Regions from separate parts of the Neobacillus sp. BF23-41 genome, predicted to be linked through region 2. Evidence: riboswitches for the same ligand, from Rfam matches in the RefSeq annotation. Region 2 holds a riboswitch; the other holds the start of a gene.
The links. A riboswitch is a leader RNA that binds a small molecule or an ion and turns the genes downstream of it on or off. The one in region 2 is predicted to bind glycine.
Positions count from the first base shown of each region.

Region 1: another riboswitch for glycine. It lies ahead of AB7942_RS20180 (amino acid permease); the one in region 2 lies ahead of gcvT (glycine cleavage system aminomethyltransferase GcvT).

Region 1 is NZ_JBGBPR010000014.1:92,580-103,708, reverse strand. Features, by position in the region: gene AB7942_RS20195 (hypothetical protein) at 165-719, opposite strand; gene AB7942_RS20190 (DUF2935 domain-containing protein) at 969-1,766, shown strand; gene AB7942_RS20185 (hypothetical protein) at 1,943-2,203, shown strand; glycine riboswitch at 2,474-2,554, shown strand; gene AB7942_RS20180 (amino acid permease) at 2,720-4,084, shown strand; gene AB7942_RS20175 (MFS transporter) at 4,319-5,536, shown strand; gene AB7942_RS20170 (hypothetical protein) at 5,767-6,138, shown strand; gene AB7942_RS20165 (GntR family transcriptional regulator) at 6,256-6,984, opposite strand; gene AB7942_RS20160 (PTS sugar transporter subunit IIB) at 7,308-7,616, shown strand; gene AB7942_RS20155 (PTS sugar transporter subunit IIC) at 7,622-8,989, shown strand; gene AB7942_RS20150 (6-phospho-beta-glucosidase) at 9,017-10,330, shown strand; gene AB7942_RS20145 (PTS lactose/cellobiose transporter subunit IIA) at 10,356-10,664, shown strand; gene chbG (chitin disaccharide deacetylase) at 10,763-11,129, shown strand, end outside.
Region 2 is NZ_JBGBPR010000003.1:203,636-214,764, reverse strand. Features, by position in the region: gene AB7942_RS06865 (YqhG family protein) at 1-409, opposite strand, end outside; gene AB7942_RS06860 (DEAD/DEAH box helicase) at 387-2,075, opposite strand; glycine riboswitch at 2,253-2,340, shown strand; glycine riboswitch at 2,344-2,423, shown strand; gene gcvT (glycine cleavage system aminomethyltransferase GcvT) at 2,510-3,616, shown strand; gene gcvPA (aminomethyl-transferring glycine dehydrogenase subunit GcvPA) at 3,635-4,981, shown strand; gene gcvPB (aminomethyl-transferring glycine dehydrogenase subunit GcvPB) at 4,974-6,434, shown strand; gene AB7942_RS06840 (rhodanese-like domain-containing protein) at 6,535-6,918, opposite strand; gene AB7942_RS06835 (lipoate--protein ligase family protein) at 7,112-7,948, shown strand; gene AB7942_RS06830 (vitamin B12-dependent ribonucleotide reductase) at 8,290-10,848, shown strand; gene AB7942_RS06825 (C40 family peptidase) at 11,071-11,129, shown strand, end outside.

The sequences.
Region 1 (11,129 bases), on a different contig from region 2:
TATTCCTCATTTTAAATGAACTGTTAACTTCTTTTAATAAAAGAAAAAAATTTTCATTGTTTGACTTATGTTTGTAAAAAAGGCCATGCTATTCTGAACTGCCCTGTAAATGTTAGACACTAAACTAACATTTACGGGGCAGTTCATTCTAAGCACGGCTTTTCTCATTTCCACCATTTCCACCATTTCCTTTGCTCGGCGACTGCGATTTGCTTTCTGGTTTCTTCCTCAATCATTTTACTTCGTTCCTTTTCCAATTGCTCCATACGTTCAACATACTTCAAAATTAGATTAATCTTTTCTTCTAGCTGAGCTTCTCGTACTGCCTTCTCCTTCAAATGTTTGATTAAATCTAAGTTTACTTGCTCCAAATGTTCTATACGATCCAATAACTCATTAGTGTTAGTATTCTGCTCAGTATCGCCATCATTAGTTGTCTGTAACGGCACTTCTTCCAAAAGTGTTACCGTTTTATTTTCTTCAGAGATCCATGTCATCACTGCTTCGGCTGAATGGTCCATCGTCATACCTTCTTGCTTACTGAATTCGATTAATTTACGGAATGCGATAACATCTTTTTCAAAATAGGTTCTATGTCCTCTGTTATTACGCTGAACTTGATACCCATGTCCTTCCAAGAGAGTGGCATACTTCCGTAATGTATTGCCATCAATTCCAAGCAATTCCTGTACGTTACTAGGTGAATATATTATCGTCATAACACTACACCTCCAATTTAACACTTCTATAAAACGCTGAGAATTCCTTTTTTTATTAGAATTTTTCTGAATGAAGTATAGGTAATGCACTATATGGAAGGAAATGGCTATAATAGTGATGAAGAAAGGAGATTAATAGATTAAATTGAAATTTTTGGAATTTAAACCAGTATGTCATTGGTCATAAGTAGCAAATCAGAGGAATAAACATCAAAATAGTGTGGGTATTTCTTATTGGGAGGAATAAACATGAATGATGTCTTTGCGAGAACAGCAAGATTTGAACATCGTTTTTGGCTCCAAATATTAGGTGATCATTCAAGGTTTATTTTCGAAGCCCTTGCACCCGTTCAAAAAGCGGAAATTGAAAAGGCAGCATCTTTTATTCGAGTTTTTGACAAGCTTCTGGATCGTGCAAATTCCTCAGATTTAGTGACATTAACAATCGAAGCTGAAACAGAGGTTATAAGATTACGGGAATTTAAATTGGACTTATTAAGAAAACATCTGATTGGGAAAATAAAAATTCACCTTTCGCCAACCTTTATCAATCATATGGTCAATGAATTAGAGGAATACTTAAGAATTTTAATACACCTAAAAGCAGGGGAAGTTCCACCTGTTTACCATGAACTACATCATCATCTTTTATGGTTATTAGATGCTTCGGGTCATTCTGAGGCAATTTTCTCTAATTTAGATAGTGTTGAAAAGAAGCTCATAGAGAAAAGTAATACATTTAGGAAGAATTTTGAAGACTTTTACCTTAAAGCAGTCGAACTAGCAGGATATTTAAGAACTAATTTAACTTCGTTTCCTGCTTTGGAAAGAATGAATTTAGAAAGCCAATTGGAAATAAAGTTATTTCAAAATTTTCTACATGAAATAGAAGAACTCAGACTAAGTAAGCAAGCATTAGGAACATTCGCCCCCCTAATGGCGGATCATATGTACCGTGAAGAATGTTATTATCTTATGAAATTAGCAGAATCGGCAAATCTTGACTCACCGAATTGTAATCCTGCAAAACCTCGACGTATGGAGTGAGTTCACAAAACTGCCAAAAATAATAACTAATAAAAGGTGAGGGGGAGTTTAAGCAAACACCCCTTTTTGCTGTTATGGAGATATCTGGATCATATAAAAAAACTTCCTTATTTTCCAAGAACATTGGACAGGGTTATTTCCATATTCTATTGTATCAATACTTGAGGGTGTTCATTATGAGTATCAAAAGGGAAATACAAACACAACCACAACCAATGATCGGTCAAGCATGGACTGGTAGACATGTGATCTTGCTTCACTGTACAAATAATAATCAATTTATTAATCTTTATAAAAGTTTCCATGCTCCGATTGAGCCTCCACGTCACAATTGTGCGGAAACTTTGTCGCAATTACTAAGTATCGGCTATCGTATAATCGCGGTTACTCCCATCTCAGCAAATCATATTCAATATTTTTTGGTACTAGGAGATTAAAGATGCAGAATCAAGGATTACGATAAAAATGAACCCAATCCTTTGCAGTGGGTTCATTTTTTGTTACTCCATTAATCTAGATTTTCCGAAATTAATTATTGACAAAGTAATTGAATACTACTAAAATTAGAAATTATTTAACAATAATTTAGTTTGTGAGATAAGATGTTTTAATGCATAACTTTTTTAGCGGGGGATTTTGAACCATTTGTTCTTCTACATAAATTAAATACTAAGCAAGCTATGATTGCTATGGATCAAACTATAGCAGGAGCAGCTTCTGGAGAGACCGCAGGAAATCTGCGGCGCCGAAGGGTTCACAATCTCAGGCAAAAGGACAGAAGAGTACGAGTTTTATTTGTTATTCTAACAAAAGAGTAATGGATATTATTTGTTATTCTTATGACCGATGAGATTGGAGAAATTCCAATCTCTTTTTTTACGGAGTTTAACTCATTGTTCATAATTTCACATAATGGACAAAGGAAATTATTACTAAATGAGGGGGCAAATGAAGTGGCACAACAAGAATTAAAAAGAGATTTAAAAAATCGGCACGTACAACTGATTGCGATTGGAGGTACGATTGGTACAGGTTTATTCCTAGGTTCAGGGAAAGCCATTCAGTTAGCAGGTCCATCTATCATTTTTGCCTACTTAATTGTGGGTATCGCATGTTTTTTTGTAATGAGGGCATTAGGAGAACTTCTTTTATCAAATAAGGGCTATCAATCATTTACGGACTTCGCTGAGGATTATATTGGACCGTGGGCTGGTTATGTAACTGGATGGACGTATTGGTTTTGTTGGATTATGACAGCAATGGCTGATATTATTGCTGTTGGTGTATATGTACAATATTGGTTCGATATCCCACAATGGGTACCTGCTATAGTCTGTTTAATTCTATTATTGGGACTAAATTTATTAACAGTAAAGCTATTTGGAGAATTAGAGTTTTGGTTTGCTTTAATTAAAGTGATCACCATTCTTGCTTTAATCATCATAGGGGTCATTTTGTTAATTATTGGATTTCAAACAGATTCAGGAACGGTTACAGTAAAAAATCTATGGAGCCATGGTGGTCTTTTCCCAAATGGAATGTCAGGTTTCTTACTTTCTTTTCAAATGGTTGTCTTTGCATTTGTAGGTGTTGAATTAGTAGGTGTATCAGCAGCCGAAACATCGAATCCACAAAAAAATATCCCATCTGCAATAAATAAAATACCTTTAAGAATACTGTTTTTCTATGTGGGAGCCCTTATTATCCTTTTATGCATCAATCCATGGACGCAACTGAATGCAGCAAACAGTCCTTTTGTAAAAACGTTTAGTTTAGTTGGTATTCCGATTGCTGCAGGAATTATTAATTTTGTCGTCTTAACATCTGCTGCGTCTGCCTGTAACAGTGGATTGTTTTCAACGAGCCGCATATTATTTAATTTAAGTAATCATCAACAGGGACCCGCGAATTTTGCTAAATTAAATAAAAATCATGTACCGAGTAACGCATTATTTATATCTGCACTTGTTCTATCCGTCGGAGCTCTTTTAAGTAAGCTGATTCCAGAACAAGCCTTTGGTATCGTGACAACGATTAGTGCGATTTGTTTTATTTGGGTTTGGAGCATTATCTTAATTTGTCATCTGCGATATAAGAAATCACGCCCAGATTTACATGAAAAGTCGATTTTTAAAGCACCATTTACCCCATTTATTAATTATCTTGTTCTCACGTTATTTGCATTTATTCTCATTATTATGCTATTTGCAGAATCAACTCGTGTCGCTTTATTAATGACACCATTATGGTTCATTCTTTTATTCATAGTGTATTCATTTAAAAGGACAAAGGGAAAAAATATTAGAATATCTGCGTAAAGTAGAATTCTTGCAATATAATAAAAATATTGTCACATGAAATGTATCGTGTTACTATTAGATGAAATTAAATTCCTTTAATTTGGTCCAGAGAGGCCAAAAAGGCAAAAGTAAACTTCATCATACTAATTATGTATATGAATGCCCTTTTGTCCTTTGGATGAAAGGGCATTTTATTTTTGCCCATAATCTTTTAATCAAAGTCCTGTGAGGCTTGAAAGGAGAACGACAAAAATGGATTATCGTAAAAAAACAGTAGTTGCATCAGTAGCAGGTTTAACATTAGAGGGCATGGATATCATGTTTATCTCCTTTGCGATGTCGATGATTATTGCAGAGTTTCATATTGACATGGTTGCTGGAGGTCTTATTTCTTCGATTACCAATTTAGGTATGCTCGCTGGAGGAATCATTTTCGGTATCTTAGCAGATAAATTTGGGAGAGTTAAAATATTTACCTATACGATTCTACTATTTGCTATCGGAACGGCATTAACTGGTTTAGCCGTAAATATTGAACAAGTATACATCTTTAGGTTTATTGCCGGCTTAGGCGCAGGTGGGGAATACGGAATTGGTATGGCGCTTGTGGCTGAAGCATGGCCAAAGAATAAACAAGGACGCGCTTCTTCTTATGTTAGCATCGGTGCACAATACGGTGTGATTCTGGCTGCACTTCTTAGTGCCATGATCCTGCCTGCTTGGGGATGGAGAGGATTGTTTTTCATCGGATTGGTTCCGGTTATATTCGCCTTTATCGTCCGAAAAAAATTAGACGAATCACCCGTGTGGCTGGCATCACAAAAGAAAAAACAACTTGTGCCAAAGCAAGGGAATTTAAAGCAATTGTTTGCTACTCCAAGAACTTCAGTTACGACGATTGCTTTAGCTATCATGGCAACGGTCCAAATTGCAGGTTATAATGGCTTGATGATTTGGCTGCCATCCATGCTTCAACAATCCCAGGGATTATCAGTTTCAAACTCGGCTCTTTGGACGATTAGTACAGCTGCGGGAATGATTGCAGGTATGTTAACTTTTGGACAGTTTATGGATCGACTTGGAATGAAGCGGTCATTCGGAATCTTCTTATTCGCTTCCGCAATCGCAGTCTTTTTATTCTCCTTTGCGTCAGGAAGTGCGGGTCTTTTAATCGGCGGTGCGATTGTAGGATTCTTCTCGAATGGAATGTTTGCTGGTTACGGTGCATTAATAAGCAATTATTATCCAGTAGAAATTCGCAGCACAGCAACCAATACTATCTTTAACTTCGGTAGAGCATTAGGGGGATTATCTCCTATTTTAGTAGGATATATCCTGCAGCATGCTAATGTGACGATCGCAATGGGATATCTTGCTGTACTCTACTGTATCTCCTTTATAGCAATGGTTAGTTTGAAAAAAAGAAAAGATAATCAAGATCAAAACATTACTTTATCTAAAGCAGTGTGAATTGACTCTTAAAGCTTCTTCATAAAATAATAAAATCTAAACTAAATTGAGGCTGCAAATCAAATTGGATTTGTGCCTCTTTTTTATGAAGATGTTTCACTTTTTCCTGATTCTTTCATTAATAAGGAATTTTTTCGAGACATTTGGTTTTGTTGGTGTCATTATTCCCTCCCAAGACATACACTCTTTTTAAAGATGGGTTGGAAATTAGACATTGAGGAGAGGACAAATTGAACTTCGAGATGCAAAAAGCGAATATGTTGGCTGAAAATATCAATGGTTTTATAAAATATGTTCAGAAAAGCCATGAAAATAAAAACAGTTTTAGGTTTAATCCGGATAAATTGTTTCAAATAAAACTCCTGATTGAGGAGTTTAAGTTTCAAATACTAGCAGATGAGCTTTTAAGAATCAATAAGTTTTCCTGGGATGAAAAGTACACGTATTATTTAGTTGATCAATTTATAGAAGGAATCGAGATTATTGATGAATACATCCATAATAACTACAATGATTTATTTCTCTTAACGGCTAGAGTTTACACATTAAAGGATCTCAGTCAATCATTTAGCAGGCAGGGAAAACCGTATCATTGGTCCTAAGGCCTCCTTTTTTTAACTAAGGCATTGGTATTAATAATGCCAATGCCAATTATTGGAGGCGATTTTCGATATGACCAATCCTTTTTCACGTTAATCTACTGTTTTATATATAAATCGTTAGTAATTTCTTTCAATGACAAAATGGGCCAAATCTCCACGATAGATTGTTTTTGAATATTCGATGATGGAACCATCTTGAAGATATGCAAAGGTATCGAGCGCAAAGCAGGGGTCACCAACACAGATATGTAGTTTTTCTGCTGCCTCTTGATCTGCAATAAACAATTCGAGGCTTTCAATTGTCTTGTTTATTTTTAAACCAAATTGTGTTTCCAAAAGTTTATATAATGAATTTTCACAACCCTGTTTATTTAAAGCTGGGGTTTTATACCAGGGTAAAAAGGCAGTTTCAAACTGTATCGGTTCTTCATTTACATAACGTATCCGCTCTAGGACATTAACTGGTTCTCCCTCTTGGATCTTTAATTGTTCACTAAGATACTCATCTGCTGGTATTACTTCTAATTGTCCTACTTTGATTAATGGTTTTTTTCCCTGCATGGAAATTTGACTCGAAAAGTGGTCAACCGTCGTTGTTAAAATTTGTTTTACCTTGTTTGCGGAAACAAAAGTTCCGCTTCCTCGTTTACGATAAACATAACCCTCCATCGTTAATTGTTGTAGGGCAGTTCGTACAGTTGTCCTGCTTACACCATATTTTTCGCAAAATTCAGCCTCCGTCGGAAGTTGTGAGTCTGGTTTATATTCCCCGTCGTTAATCAATTGAATGATTGCATCTTTTACCTTAAGGTGCAGAGCACTTCCGTCTTTTGCATCTTCTATCATAGTGGACTTCCCCCTCAATACCTATAGATTAACAAAAAATAGCTCTTAAAGGTACTATAAAAGTACAATTATTTATATTTGTAATAACAAATTTTAAAAATAATAACAAATTAGTGAGAAATGTATTGTAAATATTCAGAATTGTTATTACAATAAGATTATAAAAACCTTTTACTACTTTTTGAAATAAGCTACATGTTTACTTCTAAAGGGGGAGGAAGATTAGTTATAAGCATTATTAATGTTAAGCATCTTTTTCGAAAAGTCGAACTCATTTGCAATTTTATTAATTTATGTAACCGCTTTCTTAAAGGGGGATATTGATGAACATTTTATTATGCTGTTCCGCTGGTATGTCTACGAGTCTATTGGTTTCCAAAATGGAAGCAAGCGCCAAATCACAAGGGATAGATTGTAAAATTTGGGCAGTAGGATCCACTGAAATAAATGACCAGATAAACAAGGCAGACGTATTGCTTCTTGGTCCACAAGTTCGCTATATGCTTACCCAGCTTAAAAAGGCAGGAGAAAAGATTGGTATTCCGGTAGATTCTATTAATCCGAAGCATTACGGCCTTTGTAATGGAGAGGAAGTTTTGAAGCAGGCAATTAATCTAATAAAAGGGGAGTAGGTAACATGATGAATTTTATCGATAAATTTATAATGCCTTTCGCAAATAAGCTAGGGAACAACAGGCACCTTCTTGCTATTCGTGACGCTTTGGTAGGAATGATCGCGATTACCATGATTGGTTCGTTAGCCGTGTTATTAAACAACCTAGGATCTGTACCTGGCATTGGTAAATATTATGAAAAATTAATGATATCTATTTTCGGTGAAACTTGGAAAACTTTAGGCTCAGATATCTGGTGGGGTACCCTTGCCTTCATGACGATATTTGCGGTGTTTGGAATAGCTTATAAGCTGGCAAGATCCTATGGGGATGATGGTTTCGAAGCAATGCTTGTAGCTGGTGCATCTTTCTTTGTCCTGATTCCTCAAGTTGCTAACGTGTCGATAACTCCTGAGGGCGGTGAAGCTGTAACAGGGGGAGCGTGGGGTTTTATTGGCTGGAATTATTTTAATGCCACTGCCTTATTCACCGGTATTATTGTAGCCATTGTAGCCACTGAAATTTTTGTTCGTTTAGCTAAAGTCAAGTTTTTGGTGATTAAATTGCCTGATGGAGTTCCGCCAGCGGTTTCACGTTCATTTGCTAAGCTCCTTCCAGGAATGGCAACCATTTTTACCATTAGTTTATTTGGCCTTGTTTTACGAAAGTTTATTAGCGATGGTGCTTATTTAAATGACTGGATCAATAAAGTACTCGTATCACCGCTTACTGGTGCGGTAGATTCTATGTGGTTTGCTATTTTAATCGTATCCTTGGTACATGGATTTTGGATTCTTGGTCTTCACGGTCCAAACATACTTGGGGGAATTACAACTCCTTTAATGACCAAGTTAGGGCAAGAAAATGTGAATATGTATGCAAAAGGTGTTAAAGAATTAAGTGAATACCATATTCTTTCTGGTTCATTCTTGGATGCATTTGTTTATCTGGGAGGTTCAGGTGCAACTTTAGGTTTAATTGTAGCCATGTTTATTGCAGGGCGGAAACGTAATAAACAATTACTCGCATTAGGAACACCTCCTGGGATTTTCCAAATCAATGAACCCATTCTTTTTGGATTGCCCATTGTATTAAATCCCATCTGGTTCATTCCGTTTATACTAGGACCAATCATCATGACAATCGTAGCCTATACATCCATTAGTTTAGGTTTGGTTCATCCAGTAGTGGCTGATATCCCTTGGGTAACACCTGCAATTATAGGAGGATTATTAGCAACAGGCGGGCATGTTTCCGGCGCTATTTTAGCTGCAGTGAATTTGTGCATTTCTGTCGTTATTTATCTGCCTTTTGTCATTGCTCAGGGACGCATTGATGCAAGGAGAGAAATGGGTGAAACAACCAAACCTACTGATACCTTAAATATGTAGATAAAATTCAAGCAGAGGTGTTAAAAAATGAAAGACGGTTTAAAAATCGTAACGATAGGCGGGGGCTCGAGCTATACCCCTGAACTTATTGAAGGATTTATTAAATATTATAATGAACTGCCAGTGCGTGAATTATGGTTGGTAGATGTTGAAAATGGAAAGGATAAGCTTGAAATTGTCGGTAATCTTGCCAAAAGAATGGTAGAAAAAGCAGGGGTTCCGATAAAGATCTATTTGACGTTTGATCGTAAAGAAGCTTTAAAGTCTGCTGATTTCGTAACTACTCAATTTCGAGTAGGGTTGCTTGATGCACGCAAGAAGGATGAGAGTATTCCGTTAAAGCACGGTGTACTTGGTCAGGAAACAAATGGACCAGGAGGTTTATTTAAAGCATTAAGAACTATTCCTGTTATTCTTGATATTTGCCGGGAAATGGAGGAGTTTTGTCCGAAAGCCTGGCTCATAAACTTTACAAATCCTGCCGGGATGGTCACAGAGGCAGTCCTTCGTTACAGTAATATTGATAGAGTGGTAGGATTGTGTAATGTGCCGATTGGTATGGAAATGGGCGTTGCAAGACTATTAGAAGTAGACCATAACAGAGTAAGAATCGATTTTGCTGGATTAAACCACATGGTATACGGATTGGATGTTTTTGTCGATGGTGTATCCGTAAAGGATAAGGTGATTTCTTTAATTAATGATCCCGAGAAAAGTATAACGATGCAAAACATTCATGCAATGGGGTGGGAGCCTGAGTTCTTGAGGGCATTAGATGTTTTACCATGTCCTTATCACAATTACTATTATAAATCTGGAGATATGCTGGAAAAAGAATTGAAAAACTATAAAGAGGGCGGAACACGTGCAGAGGTTGTTAAAAAGCTGGAAGAAGAGCTATTTGAGTTATATAAAGACCCTCATTTAGCCATTAAGCCGCCTCAATTAGAGATGAGAGGCGGCGCCTATTATAGTGATGCAGCTGTAAGACTTATCCACTCAATGTATACGGATAAACGTGACATTCAGGCTGTTAACACAATCAATAACGGGGCTATTGCAGGTCTCCCTTTTGATGCTGCTGTCGAAATCAGCTGTATCATTACAAAGGACGGACCGAAACCGATTGCCGTGGGTGATCTGCCTATACAAGTTCGTGGGCTTGTTCAGCAAATGAAATCATTTGAAAGGGTAGCGATTGAAGCGGCAATAAGCGGGGATTATGCAATGGCATTACTGGCTATGACAATCAACCCACTTGTACCAAGCGATCGCGTGGCAAAAGTCATTTTGGACGAAATGCTCGAGGCACATAAAGAATACCTACCCCAGTTTCATTAATTATCTAAAAAAAGAGGGAAGTAAAATGGAAAATTTAGAGGCAGTAATCTTTCAAATTATACTCCATGGCGGCAACGGCAGGAGCGCTGCGATGGAAGCCATGCAGGCAGCAAAGCAAGGGGATTTTGAAGGAGCTAGACAAAAATTGAGGGAAGCAGACAATGCCATGAATGAGGCACATCATATCCAGACATCGCTCATTCAAGGAGAGATAAGAGGAGAAAAAACGGAAATCTCACTTCTAATGGTTCACGCACAAGATCATTTAATGAATGCGATGACAGTAAAGGATTTGGCTGTAGAAATGGTTGAACTGTATCAAAGAATCAAATGAAAGAACCTAAAATGTAAAACTTTCTCTAAATTGTCAATCGTTCATGGATAATTAGGATATCGCAATGTTTAGTCCAAAACCTTAAGGATGAATAAATCATGATAAAATTAATCGTTAACGCGGACGACTTCGGGTTTAGTCGAGGCGTAAATCATGGAATAATCGACAGCTATTTATATGGAATTGTAAAATCAACAACAATGATGATGAATATGGCTGGAACAGAGCATGCCATTCAATTGGCTAAAAAAAATCCAGGATTGCGGGTAGGAATTCACCTTGTGCTAACATGTGGCAAACCATTAGTAGACAAGGCGCCCTCATTGGTTGATGTTAATGGACTTTTTAAACCCTTGTCCACTTTCAATCCTGAAGATATTTCTTTAGATGAACTGGAAGCTGAGTGGACCGCTCAAATCGACCGATTTTTCGATTCAGGACTTAAACCAACCCATCTCGATAGCC
Region 2 (11,129 bases):
TATCCCGCTTACGGTCACATTGATAGGAGATCTTAACATTCATACATAGCCATGGTAGTAAAGGAGTTTGCTTGTTTTGATTCCGATGATTTTCATAAAGTCGGATATAGCTGGCTAAATTTTTCGTCGAAGTAAAAATTTGATGAAGCCGAGGTGAACCAAAATGAATGATTTCCCCCTTTATATTTTCAGGAGCGGCATCTTGGTTCGTAATAAATGTTAACTTCATCGGGTTTGGAATTCCACCCGTTTTTTCTAAATAGTGCCAGTAAAAAGGGCGATTCATTAATTCCTTATCAAGTTCAACTGTTAACTGAACAGTCAAATATCCTGGGCTATTCGCCACAATTGCACAGTCATTAGCCTGAAAATAGTTCAATAAAAAGTTATGAATTTCCTGCTGCTGCATGGGAATCTCCCTTCTTCATGTCCTGAGCAAATTCAATCATTGATGATAAATTTTCCATTTTAATTCGCATTTCGCCTTCGGATGAGGATTGTCCAAAAATATCGATTAAATGGTCTTCAATATTGCCAAATTCCAACTTTGTTAAAATATCGTCCAGTTCACCAATTACTTTTTCAAATAAATGTATTTTCTCATAAAGAAGCTTCAAAATATGTTCTTCGACAGTATTTTTTATCGCAAAATTATAAATCATGACATCCTTTTCCTGGCCCAGACGATGGATACGACCAATTCGTTGTTCGAGCCTCATTGGATTCCATGGCAAATCAAAGTTAATTATATGATTACAAAATTGAAGGTTAATTCCTTCACCGCCTGCTTCAGTTGCAATAAGGACCTGAGCGTGCTTTTGGAATAATTCTCTCATCCAGTCCTTTTTTCCACGCTTAAAGCCGCCCCGAAAAGGGACAGATGAAATTCCATGCTGTTTTAAATACCATTGGAGGTACATTTGTGTTGCTCGGTATTCTGTAAAAATAATTACTTTATCATTTACTTTTTGAATTAATTCTAATGCTTTTTCCGCTTTTGAATTCTTCTGGACAGCTTCGACTTTTTTTATTAAATACTGAATTTGTTCCTCAAAAACTGGGGTTGGATTTTCCTTTTTTTGGAGCATATTTTTTAATGTATAAAAAACTGCTTCTCTACTGCTGCACGCCTCACGCTGTAATGTCATTACGGAGAATGAACTTGTCTGTGCCCAATTCCCCTCATTTTTTAGTTCAGTAATTGACTCATAAAGATCTTTCTCCTCTTGAGTGCATTCAATTGGAATGGTTTCCACATGCCTTTTCGTCCACTCAATGCCTGTATCTGCCCGCCTGTTCCGAATCATAACCTTGTTTACTAATTCTTTTAAATGCTCATCATCATTTAATGAACGTGCATCTCGTTTGTATTTTTCAAAGAATGTCGTTTCGCTGCCTAAATGTCCTGGTTTTAATAATGAAACCAGATTAAAAATTTCCTCGATACGGTTCTGAATGGGTGTTGCCGTCAATAGTAAACAAAATTTCTTTTTCAGATTTTGGACAAATTCGTAGTTTTTTGTTTTGTTATTTTTAAGTTTATGGGCTTCATCAATGATAATAAGGTCATAGTCCTGTTTAAAAATTATGTCTCGATGGGGATTTCGTTTAGCTGTATCAATTGACGAAACGACAACATCGCACTGTTCCCACACATAGCTCTTCCTTTGTGAAATGGCTGGAATGAAAAATTTGCTATTCAACTCCATCGACCATTGAGTAACTAACGATGCAGGGACAAGAATTAATACCTTTTTCACCAATCCGCGAATCATATATTCTTTTAGAATCAGCCCGGCCTCAATCGTTTTTCCGAGTCCTACTTCATCGGCAAGGATGGCTTTCCCATTCATGTTTTCAATTACTTGTTTAGCTGTTTCAAGCTGGTGAGGAAGTGGGGTTAGATTGGGTAAATGACTTGGTGCCAATAAACCTGTGAAATCTGGAATGACGAGCTGTTTTTCAACTCCAATTGCTAGTTTAAAAAGTTCCCAATTCCCCCATGGACCATCGTTTTCAATTCTATGTAAAAAATCATCCTTCCAGGAGGAATCAAATTCAATTTCGATCGACATGGTTCCAGCTCCTTTTTATTCAATTTCCAGCTATATGCTTTTCTAATAAAGTTATTGCTCAATGTATTATTTTAATGGTAGGATAATAATAGCTTTGAATGTTTTAAATATTTTAATAAGGTAATTTATTTTATAAGTATAATTAGTATGACCAATTTGGATAATATTATAATGCGAATGATAACAAGGGGAGAGACTACTTATGTAGCGCCGAAGGAGCAAGCAGAAATGTGAATCTCTCAGGCAAAAGAACTCTTGTAGGACGCAGCTCTGGAGAGCGCTGCTAGCTTTAAGCAGCCACCAAAGGGGAAAGCCTTTTTAGGTAAACTTTCAGGTGCAAGGACAGAGACCTTCTTACGTTTCATAGGAGGTTTCTGTCCTTTTTTATATTATCCATTGAATAATTTGCGCCAAAGATTGAAGGAGGATTAAGAATGTCTGAATTAAAACGAACTCCACTTTTTGATGTGTATAAAGAATGGGGAGGAAAAACCATTGATTTTGGAGGTTGGGCACTGCCGGTCCAATTCTCTAGCATTAAAGAAGAGCATGAAGCTGTTCGCTCATGTGCAGGATTATTTGATGTTTCCCATATGGGTGAAGTAGAAGTAAAAGGCACTAATAGCTTAGCATTTTTACAAAAAATGATGACTAATGACATTTCAAAAGTAAAAAATGGAGGTGCCCAGTACACCGCCATGTGTTATGAAAATGGCGGTACTGTTGATGACCTGCTTGTATATAAGATTGAAGACAATCATTACCTTTTAGTAGTAAACGCATCAAATATTGAAAAAGATTACAAATGGCTTGAAGACCATTTAACTGGTGATGTCTCTTTAGAAAACTTATCGGAAAAAACAGCACAGCTGGCTATTCAGGGACCACTTGCGGAAAAAGTATTGCAAAAGCTTGCGGGAGATAATGATTTAAGCCAAATTGGCTTTTTCAAATTCCAACAAGATGTAATCCTAAATGGGAAAAAGGCACTTGTATCAAGAACTGGTTATACTGGTGAAGATGGCTTTGAAGTGTATTGCGATGCAAAAGATGTTGTGGACCTTTGGAGAGACATTTTAACTGCAGGTAAAGAAGATGGAGTAATCCCATGTGGATTAGGGTCACGCGACACACTTCGCTTTGAAGCAGTTTTAGCGCTTTATGGTCAAGAACTATCTCCAGAAATTTCACCACTTGAAGCTGGAATTGGCTTCGCTGTGAAATTAAACAAAGAAGATGACTTTATCGGGAAACAAGCGTTAATCCAACAAAAAGAAAAGGGCTTAACAAGAAAATTGGTTGGAATCGAAATGATTGATCGTGGGATTCCACGTCATGGCTACCCTGTATATAAAGGTGATCAGTTAATTGGTGAGGTTACAACTGGAACGCAATCACCCACCTTAAAGAGGAATATTGGTCTTGCCCTGATCAATGCAGAATTTGCGGGTCTTGAATCCGAAGTTGAAGTTGAAATTCGCGGCAAACGTTTAAAAGCTACTGTAGTTCCAACACCTTTTTATAAAAAAGAAAAGAAATAACAGAAGGGAGTTAGGTTTATGAAACATCGCTATTTACCTATGACTGAACAAGATAAGAAGACTATGCTTGAGGCAATTGGTGTTTCCTCTATTGATGAACTGTTTAGCGATATCCCTGAGAAAGTAAGATTTAAGGGTGAGTACAATATAAAAGCGGCAAAGTCTGAAACAGACTTAATGAAAGAGCTTTTTAAGATGGCTAGTCGGAACGCTGACCTGAAAAGAAACGTATCTTTTATAGGTGCAGGTGTTTATGACCATTACATGCCTGTAATTGTCGACCATGTTATTTCTAGATCAGAATTTTATACAGCTTATACACCTTATCAACCAGAAATTTCACAAGGTGAACTTCAAGCTATCTTTGAATTCCAAACCATGATTTGTGAGTTAACTGGAATGGATGTTGCCAACTCATCGATGTATGATGGCGGAACTGCTCTTGCTGAAGCAGCAATGCTTAGTGCAGGCCATACCAAACGAAAAACGATAGTCGTATCCAGTGCTGTACATCCAGAATCACGTGATGTTCTAAAAACTTATGCAAAGGGTCAGTACCTCAATGTGATTGAAGTGCCAGTCAAAGATGGTGTAACAGATCTTGACGCATTAAAAGGACTCGTTAATGAAGATGTTGCAGCCGTTATCGTCCAATATCCAAACTTCTTTGGGCGAGTCGAGCCGTTAAAAGAGCTTGAGGAAATCATTCATGCAAATAAGTCCATGTTTGTTGTTTCAAGTAACCCACTGTCCCTTGGGGTATTAACACCTCCAGGTAAATTTGGTGCTGACATCGTTATTGGTGATGCGCAGCCGTTTGGGATCCCAACTGCCTTTGGCGGACCGCACTGCGGATATTTTGCAGTCACTACTAAGTTAATGCGGAAAGTTCCAGGCCGTCTTGTTGGACAGACAACGGATGACCAAGGGCGCCGTGGTTTTGTCTTAACACTACAAGCGCGTGAACAGCATATCCGTCGTGATAAAGCGACATCAAATATTTGTTCCAATCAGGCATTAAATGCACTCGCTGCATCTGTAGCGATGACCGCTCTTGGTAAAAAAGGTGTCAGGGAAATGGCTGCGGCCAACTTGCAAAAAGCTCATTATGCGAAAAATGCTTTCAAGGAAGCCGGCTTTGAAGTTGTTTATGATGGCCATTCCTTCAATGAATTCGTTGTGAAATTAACTAAGCCTGTAAAAGAGATCAACCAAAACCTTTTACAAAAAGGAATAATTGGGGGCTATGATTTAGGGCGTGATTATTCAGAACTGGCTAACCATATGCTGATTGCTGTAACAGAACAAAGATCGAAGGAAGAAATTGATACTCTAGTGAAAGAATTGGGGGATTTCCATGCATAATCAAGACCAGGCACTCATTTTTGAACTTAGCACACCAGGCCGCATCGGCTACAGCCTGCCGGAAATGGATGTACCGGAACTAGATCTCAGCGGTCTCCTTCCTGATGGTTACCTTCGTACAGAAGAGCCTGAACTTCCTGAAGTTTCGGAGCTTGATATTATGCGCCACTACACTGCCCTTTCGAGGAGAAATCATGGCGTCGATTCAGGATTCTATCCACTAGGCTCGTGTACGATGAAATATAATCCGAAAATCAACGAAAATGTAGCGCGTTTTAACGGATTTGCACATGTCCATCCGCTACAAGATGAAAGCTCTGTTCAAGGTGCTCTTGAACTTTTATACGATTTGCAGGAGCATTTAATCGAAATAACAGGTATGGACGAAGTGACCTTGCAACCTGCCGCAGGGGCTCATGGGGAATGGACTGGATTAATGATGATCCGTGCTTATCATGAGGCTAACGGTGATATGAACCGTACAAAAGTAATCGTCCCTGATTCTGCTCATGGTACGAACCCAGCTTCTGCTACGATTGCTGGTCTAGAAACAATTACCGTTAAATCAAATGAACATGGTCTTGTCGACCTTGAAGATTTAAGAAGGGTTGTTGGGGAAGATACTGCTGCATTAATGTTAACCAACCCGAATACGCTTGGACTATTTGAAGAAAACATTCTTGAATTGGCTGAAATTGTCCATGAAGCAGGTGGTAAGCTTTATTATGATGGAGCAAACTTAAACGCCGTTCTTTCAAAAGCAAGACCTGGGGATATGGGATTTGATGTTGTTCACTTAAATCTTCATAAAACATTCACTGGCCCACATGGAGGCGGTGGTCCTGGTTCCGGTCCTGTCGGGGTGAAGGCAGACCTTATCCCGTTCTTACCAAAGCCGATTATCACAAAGCAAGGCGAAGAATATGTCCTTGATTATGACCGCCCGCAATCAATTGGCCGTGTGAAGCCATATTACGGAAACTTCGGGATCAATGTTCGTGCTTACACATACATTCGCTCGATGGGACCAGATGGCTTAAAAGCGGTAACAGAGTACGCTGTATTAAATGCGAACTACATGATGAGAAGGCTTGCTGAATATTATGATCTACCATTTGATAGACATTGTAAGCATGAATTTGTACTCAGTGGAAGACGTCAGAAAAAATTAGGCGTTCGTACATTGGATATTGCGAAACGTCTGCTTGATTTTGGTTACCACCCACCAACCATTTACTTCCCATTAAATGTGGAAGAGTGTATTATGATCGAACCAACTGAGACCGAATCAAAAGAGACACTGGATTCGTTCATCGATATTATGATCCAAATCGCTAAAGAAGTGGAAGAAAATCCAGAAATCGTTCAAGAAGCACCACATACAACAGTGGTCGGCCGGATGGACGAAACAAAAGCAGCCCGTAAACCAGTTTTGAAATACCAAGAAGCTTAATAAATGGAAAGGTCAGATTCGAAAAATAATCTGACCTTTATCTTGTGTAGCAGTTTTTGAAATTAAAAAAGGCTCCGAATCCGGAACCTTTATTGATTTCTTATTTCTTAGCTTTTACTTTACCTGACCATTTTTTGAACCCGCCTTGTAGCTGAGTAAGGTCTCGATAGCCTTTTCGGTGTAAGAATTGGGCTGCACGTCCACTCCGCATTCCACTCTGGCAATACAAATATACTGGCATATCAGACCGGATTTCTTTCATACGCATTTTCATTTGCGACATTGGGATATTACGTGCTCCTAAAATATGGCCGCCTTCGAATTCGTTTGCTTCACGAACATCTATTAGTTGTGCCTTTCTGTACCCCGCACGGAACTCTTCTTCTGTTACCGTTTTAACAATTCTTTTCTGATAGAAAAAGGTAAAAACGGAATAAATGATAACTGATACAATGATGATTAATAATGGATAAAGTGAACTCAATTTCTTTTTGCTCCTTTCAAGCTTTCCTGCACTAGTATTTATTATATAAGTCAATCCGATAAAGATAAAGATGAATGCAAAAAAATCTTTTGATATTGCCTAAATAATTATAGCAGAAACATCTTATTTTGAATCTATATCAGATTTTGGTAGACTTAAACAAGAGATAATTATAAAAAAATGAGGTTTTAGAATGAAAAAAGAAGTTTGGCGTTTTATTGATACTGGAAATAGTTCACCATCTTTTAATATGGCTTTAGATGAAGCGTTACTCGATTGGCATAGTGAAGGGAAATTTCCTCCAGTGATTCGATTCTATGGCTGGGATCCGGCAACGCTATCAGTAGGTTATTTTCAAAAAGTAGAGAAAGAAATTGATATGGAAGCAGTCAAGGCACACCAATTAGGTTTCGTAAGAAGACCTACAGGAGGACGCGGCGTTCTGCACGAGCATGAACTTACCTATAGTGTCATCGTTTCTGAAGAACATCCAGAAATGCCTAATTCTGTTACAGAGGCATACCGTGTAATTTCTGAAGGGATTTTAAAAGGTTTTCACCATTTAGGACTTGAGGCATATTTTGCTGTCCCAAAAACAGCAGAAGAACGGGATGCTTTGAAAAACCCTCGCTCTGCTGTATGCTTTGATGCTCCAAGCTGGTATGAGCTTGTGGTGGAAGGAAGGAAGGTTGCCGGCAGTGCACAAACGAGACAAAAGGGAGTGATTCTACAGCACGGCTCCATTCTATTAGATTTGGATGAAGATAAGCTATTTAGTTTATTTAAATATCCAAGTGAGAGAGTTAAGGAACGAATGAGAAAAGCATTTAAAGATAAAGCGGTTGCTATCAACAACATTAGTCCAAGAAGAATTTCACTTGAGGAAGCAAAGGAAGCTTTTTATAAAGGCTTTGCTGAGGGTCTAAATATTGAGCTTGAACCTTATCAATTAACCGAGGAAGAACTAGCTTATGTTGAAAAGATTGCAAAAGATCGCTATGAAAGTGATGAATGGAATTTTAAAAGATAATTTGAAACGGCGAATTCGCCGTCTTTTTTTGTTGCCTTATCGATTAATGTAAAGAAGCAACCTGCGAAATTTGTTGAATTTTCCTGTTTTATGACGAAAATCTATTAAAAGCTATTGATTACTTTTAAATCTATTATTTCTTAAGTTTGACAAAATAATTATAGTTTGCTTAACATACAATATATAGTGGTGTCGAAAATATTTTCGGTACTATATATTGATATTTAGTTGATTTATTCAGGTGGGCTATGATAACCTAAAAATACAAACCAACTAGATATAGCGTAAACCTGCTAGATTTAGCACAATAGGTGGATTTTTATTAAGAAGGAGTTGTTCTAATGTCTGTAGTTTTTAGACAAACAATGAATATTGATTTTGAAAGGTTGAATGAGGATATTCAATTATTCCCCCAGGTGCATCCAGTTACCCCAGATATGAAAATAACTCACAAGGGTGTTTCTCGTTTGGTCATGTTGGACCGCTATACCTTTAAAGATACTGCAAAAATAACTCTTACAAACGGCGACTTTGTTGTTTTAACTATTAAAGAAGATCCGAAATTTCCAGCTCGTGGTCTTGGTTACATTATGGAAATAGACTGGGAAAAGAAAAAGGCGAAAGTTTTAGTCGAAGAGGAATTCAGGGGAGTACTCGATGATCCTGAAGAAGCTAGTACTGGTGTGATAGTCAGATCCTTAGATGTAATTGAGAAGCCTTTGGAGCTCTTCTATGAGCAAATTGCGAAGCGTAATGCTACTGGTCTTGCTTCTGTAGAAAAGACGGAAGAGAAGCGAAGAGAATGGACTGAAAGGTTTTATCAAGAGCTTGTTAACATGAACTTCATTCCAGCAGGTCGCGTTCTTTACGGAGCTGGGGCAGATACTGATGTAACATACTTTAATTGCTATGTGATGCCGTTTGTTCCTGACTCTCGTGAAGGTATCTCTGATCATCGTAAGCAGGTAATGGAGATTATGAGCCGAGGCGGCGGTGTTGGAACAAATGGCTCGACGCTGAGACCGAGAAACACACTGGCTAGAGGCGTGAATGGTAAATCATCTGGATCGGTTTCATGGCTGGATGATATTGCGAAATTGACTCATTTGGTTGAGCAAGGCGGATCAAGACGTGGAGCTCAGATGATCATGTTGTCCGACTGGCATCCAGACATTATTGAATTTATTATTTCTAAGATGCAAAATCCTAGAATTTTACGATTCTTGATTGAAAATACAAATGATGAAACGATTAAAAAACTTGCTAAAGACAAGCTAAAGTTTACCCCTCTAACTTTAAGGGAAACTGCAATGTACCAAGGAATTGTAAATTATAAAAACATTCCTGGGTTCGGTGGATTTGATGAAAACATTATCGCAGATGCAGAAGAGAAATTATTAACTGGCGGTAATTATACTGTCCACAATTCAGAGTTCCTTACAGGTGCGAACATCTCTGTCTGTTTAACAAAGGAATTTATGGAAGCTGTAGAAACCGATAGTGACTATGAACTCCGCTTCCCGTATGTTGAACAATATGATCAAGAGGAAATGGAGATTTACAACCAAGAATGGCATAAAGTTGGTGACGTTCGCGAGTGGGAAAAACAAGGGCATAAAGTACGAGTGTACAAAAAGTTCAAAGCAAAAGAACTTTGGAACCTAATCAATATTTGCGCGACCTACTCAGCTGAACCGGGAATATTTTTTATCGATAACGCAAACGACATGACCAATGCAAAAGCATATGGACAACAAGTTGTTGCAACAAATCCATGTGGAGAGCAGCCTCTCGCACCATTTTCCGTCTGTAATCTTGCAGCTGTCAATCTCGCTGAGATGGCTGATAAGGACACAAAAACTGTTGATTTTGAAAAGCTTAAGAAAACAGTAGCTGTGGGTGTACGGATGCAGGATAATGTCATTAACGCAACTCCATACTTCCTGGAAGAAAATAAAAAACAGGCTCTTGGTGAAAGACGTGTGGGGCTTGGAGTCATGGGCTTACATGACATGCTGATTTATTGTGAAACGAAGTATGGATCACCAGAAGGAAACGAACTCGTTGATCAAGTATTTGAAATAATTGCAACCACTGCATACAGAACTTCAATTGAATTGGCAAAAGAAAAGGGAAGTTTTCCATTCTTAACTGGTGAAACAACAGCAGATACCAATCGATTACGACAAGCCTTCATTGATACAGGATTTATGAAAAAAATGCCCGAAGATGTCCGCCAATCTATTTTAGAAAGCGGAATTAGAAATTCGCATTTACTAACTGTGGCACCAACTGGATCCACAGGGACCATGGTTGGAGTTTCCACCGGACTTGAGCCTTATTTCTCATTCTCTTATTTCCGTAGTGGACGCCTCGGTAAATTTATCGAAGTTAAAGCGGATATTGTGAAAGAATACTTGGATCAGCACCCAGAAGCAGATGAAAACAATCTTCCGCACTGGTTTGTTACATCGATGGAGCTTTCAACTGAAGCCCATGCGGATGTTCAATGTGTCATCCAGCGTTGGATAGATAGTTCTATCAGTAAAACTGTCAACGCACCAAAAGGGTATAGCGTAGAGCAGGTCGAAAAAGTTTATCAGCGTTTGTACCGCGGCGGGGCAAAAGGTGGAACCGTTTATGTTGATGGTTCACGTGATTCTCAGGTACTAACACTAAAAGCTGAAGAAAACACCAATGAGCAATTATCAATTTTTAATGAAAAACCGAAGCAGCATGTGGTCCTTGTTGATACAATCAGTGAACTTCGCTCAACAAGTGTAACGATCGGCTCTGAAGTTGGTAACACTTGCCCAGTCTGCCGGACTGGAAAAGTAAAAGAAATGGGTGGCTGCAATACCTGTGCAAACTGCGGTGCTCAATTAAAATGTGGTTTATAATACGTATTTTTTAGAGGGGGAGAAAATCCCCCTTTTTTTGTATTATCAAGGTCAATATCCGTTCCTGAAAGTTACACTATACTGCATTAAATGATGCATATTTTGCTAGTTGAAGTAGAACGAAGTCGAAAATTGTAATATAACTGTAATCTACCTGTTACGTCCATGTTACTCTTTTTTTGTATATTATGAGTAACGAAGCACACAGGGGGATTAAACAATATGTTGAAAAAAATCATTGCAACCGTGGCTATGACAATTATTCTAAGTTCATTGTTTAC